DNA from 3 places in the Pseudoalteromonas sp. SWXJZ10B genome. Region 1 is predicted to be linked to each of the others. Evidence: predicted binding sites of a transcription regulator. Region 1 holds the regulator's gene; each other region holds the start of a gene.

Region 1 (3,286 bases):
GCGTTTAATAGTAGTGCTGCAGAGCAAAACACGCAACCGGCTGCAAATCAAATTTCAATAAGCGCCGATAAGCAAGAAGGTCAATTAAAAGCTAATGTCGGGATTTTTGAGAAAAACGTTGAAATTATTCACGGTAACCGCCGTATCACAGCCGACCGCTTAGAAGTACATAAACGCGATGAACTTGGCGATAATAAACAATTATTAATTGCTACAGGTAGCCCTGCGCACTTTGAAGAAAAGCAATCAGATGGCACGACTATGAGCGCCAGTGCTGACGAAGTACGTTATGATGTATCTAAGCGTTTTTTAACGCTTGTTGGTAATGCACAAGTATCGCAAGCGGGACAAAAAATAAATGCTAAAAGCATTACCTACGATATAGAGCAGCAGCTAATCAGTGCCGAAAAAGATGAAAACTCAACTGACCGCGTTCACACAATTTTAGTACCAATCGAGACTAAAAAAAGTAAAAAAAGCGACAAAGGTCAACCATGAGCACATTAAAAGCAGAGCTATTAGCAAAGAGCTATAAAGGCCGTGAAGTTGTAAAAAACGTCGGCCTTGAAGTCAAAGCTGGCAGTATTGTTGGCTTACTTGGCCCTAACGGCGCAGGTAAAACTACCACGTTTTATATGATAGTAGGACTTGTACCTAGCGACAAAGGTAAAATATCGATAGACGATAACGATATTACTCTTTTACCTATGCATAGTCGTGCTAGATTAGGCATTGGCTACTTACCGCAAGAGTCTTCAATATTCAGAAAGCTGACTGTTTATCAAAACTTAATGGCCATTTTAGAAACGCGCAAAGAGTTAAATAAACAAGCTAGAGAAGACACTCTCGATAAATTATTAGATGAATTTAGCATACAACACATTCGTGATAGCCAAGGTATGGCATTGTCGGGTGGCGAACGTCGTCGTGTTGAAATAGCACGTGCGCTGGCAGCAGATCCTAAATTTATATTACTGGATGAACCATTTGCAGGTGTTGACCCGATTTCGGTATTAGACATAAAGAAAATAATAGAACATCTTAAAAATCGTGGGATTGGTGTATTAATTACCGATCATAACGTAAGAGAAACCCTTGATGTTTGTGAAAAAGCCTACATTGTTTCTCATGGGGAGCTGATTGCATCAGGTACTCCAGAACACGTATTAAATGATAAAACAGTACGCGATGTTTACTTAGGCGAGCAATTTAGGCTGTAACATTTACGCCATGTCTTTAAGCATCTGCTAGTATTAATTATAACAACATAAAAGGATTGTTAGAGATACATGAGGCAATCACTACAGCTGCGCATGGGCCAGCAACTTACAATGACTCCACAGCTGCAACAAGCTATTCGTTTGTTGCAACTCAGTACATTGGATCTCCAGCAAGAAATACAAGAAGCTCTCGACAGCAACCCGCTATTAGAGGTTGAAGAAGCAGACTATTCAGAAGACGCTGCAGGTAAAAACGAGCAAAAAGCAGATACAGATGACATAACTGTTAGCGCATCTGCCGATGATGCTCCAAGCGAATACGAACAAGATAGTGGTGAAGCACTTGCAAAAGACACGCTAAGTGACGACATGGCTATGGATGTTAGTTGGGATGAGTACATGAGTGCCGCCCCAGCAGCATCATCGGGTCCGATGCCTGAAGACGAATCAATATACCAAGGCGCCTCTACTGAAACGCTCCATGAGTATTTAATGTGGCAGTTACAACTAACGCCATTTAGCCCTACAGACGAAGCTATTGCTATTGCTATTGTAGAAGCCGTCGATGATTCAGGTATTTTAACACTAAGCTGCGAAGAGATTTTAGAAAGCTTTAATCAAGAAAACGAAGATGATAACGAAGTCGAACTTGATGAAATTGAAGCTGTATTAAAACGCATCCAACTGTTTGATCCTGTTGGTATTGCTGCACGTAGTTTACAAGAGTGTTTGTGTATTCAGCTTAACCAGTTTGATAAAGAAACACCTTACATTAATGAAACAAAAATGATTTTAACCGAGCATATTGATTTATTAGCTGCTCGTGACTATCGTACATTAATGAAGAAAACTAAGCTCAAAGAAGAAGAGCTTAAGGAAGTAATGACATTAATACATACTCTTAGCCCTAAACCTGCAGATACTATTGTAAGAGAAGAATCTGAGTATGTTATTCCTGATGTGTCAGTTAAAAAAATTAAAGGCCGCTGGGTTGTTGAGTTAAACCCAGACAGCATGCCTAAAATTCGTGTTAATAGCCAATACGCGGCAATGTCTCGCACTGTAAAATCCAGTGGTGACAGCCAGTTTATTCGCTCGCATTTACAAGAAGCTAAATGGTTTATTAAAAGCTTAGAAAGTAGAAACGACACGCTATTAAAAGTGACAAATTGTATTGTTAAGCAACAACAAGGCTTTTTTGAACACGGTCCTGAAGCCATGAAACCAATGGTTTTAAATGATGTTGCTGAAATGGTAGAAATGCACGAATCAACAATTTCGCGCGTAACAACCCAAAAGTATATGCACACACCCCGTGGTATATTTGAGCTTAAATATTTTTTCTCAAGCCATGTAAGCACCGAAAACGGTGGTGAATGTTCATCTACAGCAATCCGTGCGCTTATCCGAAAATTAATCGCAGCAGAAAACTCAGCAAAACCATTGAGTGATAGCAAAATAGCGGATATATTGGCTGAGCAAGGAATTAAAGTAGCGAGACGTACAATCGCAAAATACCGCGAATCTCTGGCTATTCCACCGTCAAATCAACGTAAAAGTTTGATTTAAGACGCAAAAAAAAGAGGGTAATGCTTATGCAACTAAACTTAACTGGTCGTCACGTAGAATTAACCGATTCACTAAGAGACTATATTAATACCAAATTTGCGAAGCTAGAAAGACACTCTGATCATATTAATAATGTTCATGTCATTCTCGATGTAGAAAAATTAAATCAAAAAGCAGAAGCCACCATACACGTAAGCGGTGCTGAGCTATTTGCCTCTACAGAACATCAAGATATGTATGCCGCCATTGACTCGTTGATCGACAAGCTCGATCGACAAGTAATTAAACACAAAGAGAAGCTTGCTCGACACTAATATGATGAAATTAAGCTCACTTATATGCCAGGACTGCAGCAAAGCTGCGGTCCTTTTTAATAGCAAAAAAAGAATTTTAGAGTTCATTAGCGAACTTGCTCACGACAAACTTCCGTATTTACCGCAACAAGATATTCTTAATGCTTTAATGAGCAGAGAAAAATTGGGTAGTACAGGTATAGG
Region 2 (3,286 bases), on a different contig from region 1:
AGCCGAAAAATATTTCAACGCATGAACAGTTACGCTATTTACAGGGTTGCTGAAACACTGCGCGTACTACTCTTTATGACAATGGCGATATTAATTTTTAACTTTTATCCGTTAACAGCAGTCATGATTGTAATGCTTGCTTTACTTAACGATGCCGCCATTTTGTCTATTGCATACGACAATGTGCATTATCAAAATAAGCCCGAGACATGGAATATGCGGCTCGTTTTAGGTATTGCATCTGTGCTGGGAATTGTAGGGCCAATTGCAGCCTTTGGTTTATTTTACTTAGGAGATAAAGTATTTGAACTCGACCGTCCTCATCTTCAAACATTAATGTACTTATTACTTTCTGTAGCAGGGCATTTGACTATATTTTTAGCGCGTACCCGAGGTCCATTTTGGTCTATTAAACCGTCTGCTATATTAATGGTCGCCGTATTTGGCACGCAAGTTATAGCAACACTTATTGCTGTTTATGGTGTGTTTATGACCCCACTAGGATGGGGATGGGCACTTGCTGTGTGGGCATATGCTTTGGTGTGGTTTTTTATTAACGATGGTTTAAAGCTAGTGGCGTATCGAATTTTTGATCCGACAGAAGCACCCTTACTAGAGAAGAGTTAGCATATAGGCTTAAAAAAATGGTTATAAGCCAAGTGGCTTATAACCAATAGTACACAAGGGAGTGTATATAAGGTGGTTCAATTATTTGTGAGTAAAGTTACTCACAAATAAAAAGTATTAGTGCATTGCATCATTATACTGCTTTGCCAAGCTTTGTTTTTGCCCTTCGGTTAGTGCTTTACCCGCTAATTGAAATACTTCGTGTTCTTCTTCACTTAAATGATGATGTACTAAATGATGCAGTTTTTTAGCTGCAACTAACCATGCAGACGAGCTCATTTCGGTATCTTCAAGTTGTTCAATTAATTCATCAATTTCGTGATGTTCAGCTACGCTGTGGCGCGCTTTTTCATGAGTTAAGTCATCAAACATAAGTGGGTTGTAAAAGTAACGTTCTTCAAATTTTGCGTGTTGTTCTAGTTCTGTTTTTAGCTCGTCCATTAGCGTGTGGCGCTGCTCTGTGTCGCCGTGCGTTTGAATAAGCGCATCTACCAATTCTCGTTGTTTGTCATGGTCATGACGTAGTGCTTCAAAAATATTCATAACTAATCCTTTTACAATTTATTTGCTTATATCACTAACTAGCAAACTAAATGCCAAATATTAAGTTGATGTATTTTATTGCTTTTATTTTGATTTTTTATTTTTGGGCTGCTATCACTGTAAATTTTACAGTGATATGAATGCAATAATTTCAGGCTTTTACGTAGTTCAATTATAGAAGTGAGTATAAATCCCTACAGAACCTTACAAATATTTACTGGTTGTTTATTTTATTGCAGTGATAAAGTAGCAACATTATTTAGGTACAATCTATATGTATTACTCCCACATATAATACCAATCGGTATAAATGCAGGTAGCACGTTAACTTAATAGGATAGTTTAAGGATGAACACAAAAAGCCCCATCGCCGCATTATTGCTGTGCGCTTTATTAAGTGCATGTAGTACAGCCCCACGTTCTGACCCTAACTTATGCATTGAAGAGGCCGAAACGGTTGATCGAAATGGCGCTCAAACAAGCTCAGAAGTTTATAATCAATGCATTAGCGCACAAATTAAAAAGGATGAAAAAAACGACACTTTTTTTGATGCTATAGGTACGTTCTTTTTTGAATTTTTTGTAATGGTGGTAGAAAAGTAAATAGGCTAACTTGCAGCTGTAATTTAAAGTAAATAAGTTGCGTAAAAATAGGATTAGTTATGAAGCAATTATTGATAGCAATTCCACTTTTTTTATTACTAAGCGCTTGTGCGGCACAGCCTTACGCAGGCTCGGCAAAATGTATGGAACAAGCAGATATTGCATACGAAACCGATACACGTAAAAATGAGACATTAGATAATGAATGCAAAGCTGCAAAAGTAAATACGCCTAATAAAGAGCTTGAGAATCATGGCTTGGTTGATCGAAGCCTTTTACAGCTAATGGTTAGTTTTTTAAATAGCGTATTTTAATAGTAAAAATATAATTAAATAAGGTATGTATGAGGGAAGAACTAAGAGCAAAAATAATTACCGTATGCGATAAAAAAATAGCAGCTAAAGGCGAAAATGTAGGGCTTTCTTTTTATGCATTTTTTGCTAATAAAAACGACGACCCAGCGCTACTTATGGAAGCTGCTACTTGGTGGATACACACCCATAAATTAGATCATTTTGTAAAAGCAAAGACCATCAAAAAAATGATCTTAGATGGGCTTTAGTCAAGTAAATGAGCCAATACTTTTAGCTGTGTTCATTTAATCAACAACGACTTGGTTTCTTCCGTTTTCTTTTGCTTTATAAAGTAATTTATCTGCATGTTTAATAAGAACATCTAGTGTGCTTTTTAAAGGGCCACTTACAGAGGCCCCTGCACTAAAGGTGATTTTTGTATCACTAGGAAAGTCTTCTATATTACTGCAATGCTTGGCGAAGCTAATGGCGAGCTGGTCAAATATATCGCGAATTATTCGTTCATCAACCGTATTTAGTGCAAATAACCATTCTTCGCCGCCGTAACGACCAAACTGATGATCATTACATAGTGTTTCTTTTGCAGCTTTTGCAAAGGCAATAAGAACTAAATCTCCAACATCGTGACCAAAATGGTCGTTAACTTTTTTAAAGTAGTCTAAGTCAACAATTGCTATCGTCATTTTACCTTCACCAAGCTTTGCTTCTGCTGCGCGCATTATTCCTCTGCGATTAGGGCAATTTGTTAGATAATCTGTTAATGAAATATCGTGATATTTTTGACGTTGTCGGGCTTGCCGATAAAATAAAAATAATGAAGCAATCACTAAAATAAATGCAATAGCAGCGCTGAGTCGCCAAATTATTTTTTGTTGGTACTCTTCTTTAGCTTGTAGTTCACTAATGTCTTTTGCGTACTCTAGTTGCTGTATTTTTTCTTCTTTTTCTTTTACTTCAAACTGCACCTGTAGTGTTTTTATATTATTTTCACTAGTTGCTTCGTAGTGTTTTTTTGTATAAAGGAGCTTTTGTTCAATTGCTTCAAAAGCCTCGTCAGTGTAGTTAAGGCGTCGCTTTAGCTCATAGCGTTTACCTAAAAAATCGGCTTTATAAATACTGCGGCTGAATTTATTTAACTTTAAAAACACCTCATCGTTTGCTTCATTTGCTCTCTCGAGTAAATCTTGTTTTATATATAT
Region 3 (3,286 bases), on a different contig from region 1:
TCAGGATCTGCATCCGGTGGTGATACTTCGTCAACGATCATCTTGAACATAGGTTCCATGTTGTCTGATGGCTCGTCTAAATCTAGTGTTGCCCAGCCGTTGATAGCTGAAGCGTAGATTACTTTAAAGTCTAACTGTTCGTCAGTTGCGCCAAGGTTGTCGAATAAATCAAAGATTTGATCCATAACCCAATCAGGACGTGAACCTGGCTTATCAATTTTATTGATAACTACGATTGGCTTTAAGCCTTGCGCGAATGCCTTTTGCGTAACGAAACGCGTTTGTGGCATTGGACCTTCTTGAGCATCAACAAGTAATAATACTGAGTCAGCCATCGAAAGTACGCGTTCAACTTCACCACCGAAATCGGCGTGTCCCGGAGTATCTACGATATTGATATGGTAGTCGTTCCAAGAGATGGCTGTGTTTTTAGCCAAAATGGTAATACCACGTTCTTTCTCAATGTCGTTTGAGTCCATCACGCGCTCTTCGTTACCGCCGCGTGTTTCTAATGTACCTGATTGCTCAAGTAGTTTGTCAACCAGAGTTGTTTTACCGTGGTCAACGTGCGCGATAATCGCTATATTTCTTAACTTTTCGATGCTCATATATTTACTCAGAGAAATTAAATTCTCAATGATCCTGCAAGATCTACGCACTCATCCACGCTTTCGCGAGATGTCCCAGCATAGGATTTAAAAGGGCGCATATTATCCCTCATTAATGACATGGATGAAAGTTTATCCAATACATATTTTAAAACTTTCTCAATACTTTTACTAAGTATCTGTTTTATATATGACAATTATATGAATTAAATTTCAATATTTTTTTGAAAAACAGTCTTTTTGGCTATTTTTCCGATCTTTTTGTTACTCTTTTACATTTAGGTTATGCTAATTTCAGCTGATTAAATTAACAACAAATTACGCTCTGTAAATTTTGCACCGAAATGGAATATTTACGCACCAATATGGTGCGTTTATATATTCCATTTTGATGCAATGATATTTTTTTAATTTATAAACAGCCAGTTACAATAATGGCACAAAATCAGCTTAGTAAATACCAAAGCAATTATGCAGCAATAACAAAACCCAATAGTTGGAGGACACATGTCACAATCGGTTTTAGATTTTATTAAAGAAAATGACGTCAAGTTCATTGATTTACGCTTTACTGACACTAAGGGTAAAGAGCAACATGTATCGATTCCTCATCACCAAGTTGATGAAGATTTTTTCGAAGACGGTAAAATGTTCGACGGTTCTTCAATTGCAGGCTGGAAAGGCATAAACGAATCAGACATGGTATTAATGCCAGTTCCTGAGTCAATCAAACTAGACCCTTTCACTGAAGAAGCGACATTAATTTTACGTTGTGACGTAGTAGAGCCTTCTACACTACAAGGCTATGAGCGCGACCCGCGTTCTGTTGCTAAGCGTGCTGAAGATTACATGCGTTCTACAGGCATTGCAGACACTGTTTTATTTGGCCCTGAGCCAGAATTTTTCGTATTTGACGATGTTAAATACAAATCAGATATGTCTGGTTCTATGTACAAAATTGATTCTAAGCAAGCTGCTTGGAACTCAGATAAAGAATATGCAGATGGCAACACTGGTCACCGTCCAGGTGTTAAAGGCGGTTACTTCCCTGTTGCTCCAGTTGATGACTTCCAAGATTGGCGTTCAGCTACGTGTCTAGTTCTAGAAGAAATGGGCCAAGTAGTAGAAGCACATCACCACGAAGTAGCAACAGCAGGTCAAAACGAAATCGCTACTCGCTTTAATACAATGGTATTAAAAGCGGATGAAATTCAAGAAATGAAATATGTTATCCATAACATGGCTCACTTATACGGTAAAACAGCAACGTTTATGCCTAAGCCAGTTGTTGGTGATAACGGTTCTGGTATGCATTGTCACCAGTCTTTAGCTAAAGACGGTGTTAACCTTTTTGCTGGCGATAAGTACGGCGGCCTTTCTGAAGATGCGCTTTACTACATTGGCGGCATCATCAAGCATGCTAAAGCAATTAACGCTTTCGCAAATGCGTCTACTAACTCGTACAAACGTTTAGTACCAGGTTTTGAAGCACCAGTTATGCTTGCATACTCTGCACGTAACCGTTCTGCATCAATCCGTATCCCAGTGGTTCCATCTGAAAAAGGTCGTCGTATTGAAGTACGCTTCCCGGATCCAACTGCTAACCCATACCTTGCTTTCTCAGCAATGCTTATGGCTGGCCTTGATGGTATCAAAAACAAGATCCATCCTGGCGATGCTATGGATAAAGATTTATACGACTTACCAGCTGAAGAAGCAGCAGAAATTCCAACTGTTGCAGCATCACTTGACGAAGCACTATCTGCACTTAGCGCAGACCGTGAATTCTTAACTCAAGGTGGCGTATTCACTGATGACTTAATCGATGCTTACATCTCACTTAAGTCTCAAGAAGTTGAAAAGCTTAACATGACAACTCACCCAGTTGAGTTTGAAATGTACTACAGCTGTTAATTAAGCTGTAAAAAATATGTGTGTTCTCAAGCCCGCTTTGCGGGCTTTTTTAATGGTAAAATTAAACAAACTCCACTAAAGTTAAGCTACCGATAAAAATGCAGGGCTGCAGAGTGAATAACAAGATTTTATTACTATTAATTACTTTAGGATTAAGTAATTATGGTTATGCCGGTGAAACAAAAATATACGCTTGGAAAGATAAAAATGGCGTATTAGTGTTCTCAGACACCCCTCATAAAGGGGCCCAAGAGGTAAAGCTCACCAGCCAAGATCTTAATATGCCTGCAACAAATACTGACATTTTTGACGAGCAACCTCAGCCTCAACAAGCGGCCTTTAGTATTGCTATTTCCTCACCTGATCATAACCAGACTATTCGTGAAAATACCGGCACTGTTTATGTAACTAGCCGAATAAAACCACGCTTTGAAACTGGTTTTACTATACAACTTTTTATTGATGGTAAAGCACACGGCCCAGCCAGTGACAGCTCAACCTTTGCAATTAGAGATGTAGAACGTGGTCAGCACACACTACAATTAAAGCTTTTTAATAGTAAAAACCAAGTTATTGCTACAAGCGAACCCTGCATATTTTTTATGCACCGAAAAGGGCTAAACCTAGGTAACTAAATTGGGGCATTACTAAACGTGCAGCAGTGTATTTAACCATATAACTTGCTTGCAAACATCCACGCACTAAAATGGTGCAGCTATGATTAATAATAAAAACTTTAGCCCTGAGCTACTCGATGCCATTTG

The links. Region 1 encodes sigma-54, which starts transcription at its own class of promoters, with help from an activator protein. Its sites were predicted from a motif close to GTTGGCACGNNNNTNGNNT; they were not measured.
Region 2: a site for sigma-54 is predicted at 1,210-1,228, ahead of I6F54_RS16505 (hemerythrin domain-containing protein). Genes of this name have one in related genera too.
Region 3: a site for sigma-54 is predicted at 1,042-1,060, ahead of glnA (glutamate--ammonia ligase). Genes of this name have one in related genera too.

What each region holds. Positions count from the first base shown of each region.
Region 1 covers NZ_JADYXD010000003.1:21,238-24,523, reverse strand. Annotated here, with positions in the region: gene lptA (lipopolysaccharide transport periplasmic protein LptA) at 1-498, shown strand, start outside; gene lptB (LPS export ABC transporter ATP-binding protein) at 495-1,220, shown strand; gene I6F54_RS03620 (RNA polymerase factor sigma-54) at 1,290-2,789, shown strand; gene hpf (ribosome hibernation promoting factor) at 2,816-3,103, shown strand; gene ptsN (PTS IIA-like nitrogen regulatory protein PtsN) at 3,108-3,286, shown strand, end outside.
Region 2 covers NZ_JADYXD010000022.1:42,016-45,301, reverse strand. Annotated here, with positions in the region: gene I6F54_RS16510 (plasma-membrane proton-efflux P-type ATPase) at 1-627, shown strand, start outside; gene I6F54_RS16505 (hemerythrin domain-containing protein) at 745-1,170, opposite strand; gene I6F54_RS16500 (hypothetical protein) at 1,519-1,773, shown strand; gene I6F54_RS16495 (hypothetical protein) at 1,833-2,087, shown strand; gene I6F54_RS16490 (DUF6500 family protein) at 2,117-2,335, shown strand; gene I6F54_RS16485 (tetratricopeptide repeat-containing diguanylate cyclase) at 2,372-3,286, opposite strand, start outside.
Region 3 covers NZ_JADYXD010000009.1:113,524-116,809, forward strand. Annotated here, with positions in the region: gene typA (translational GTPase TypA) at 1-608, opposite strand, end outside; gene glnA (glutamate--ammonia ligase) at 1,116-2,522, shown strand; gene I6F54_RS10625 (DUF4124 domain-containing protein) at 2,636-3,157, shown strand; gene glnL (nitrogen regulation protein NR(II)) at 3,240-3,286, shown strand, end outside.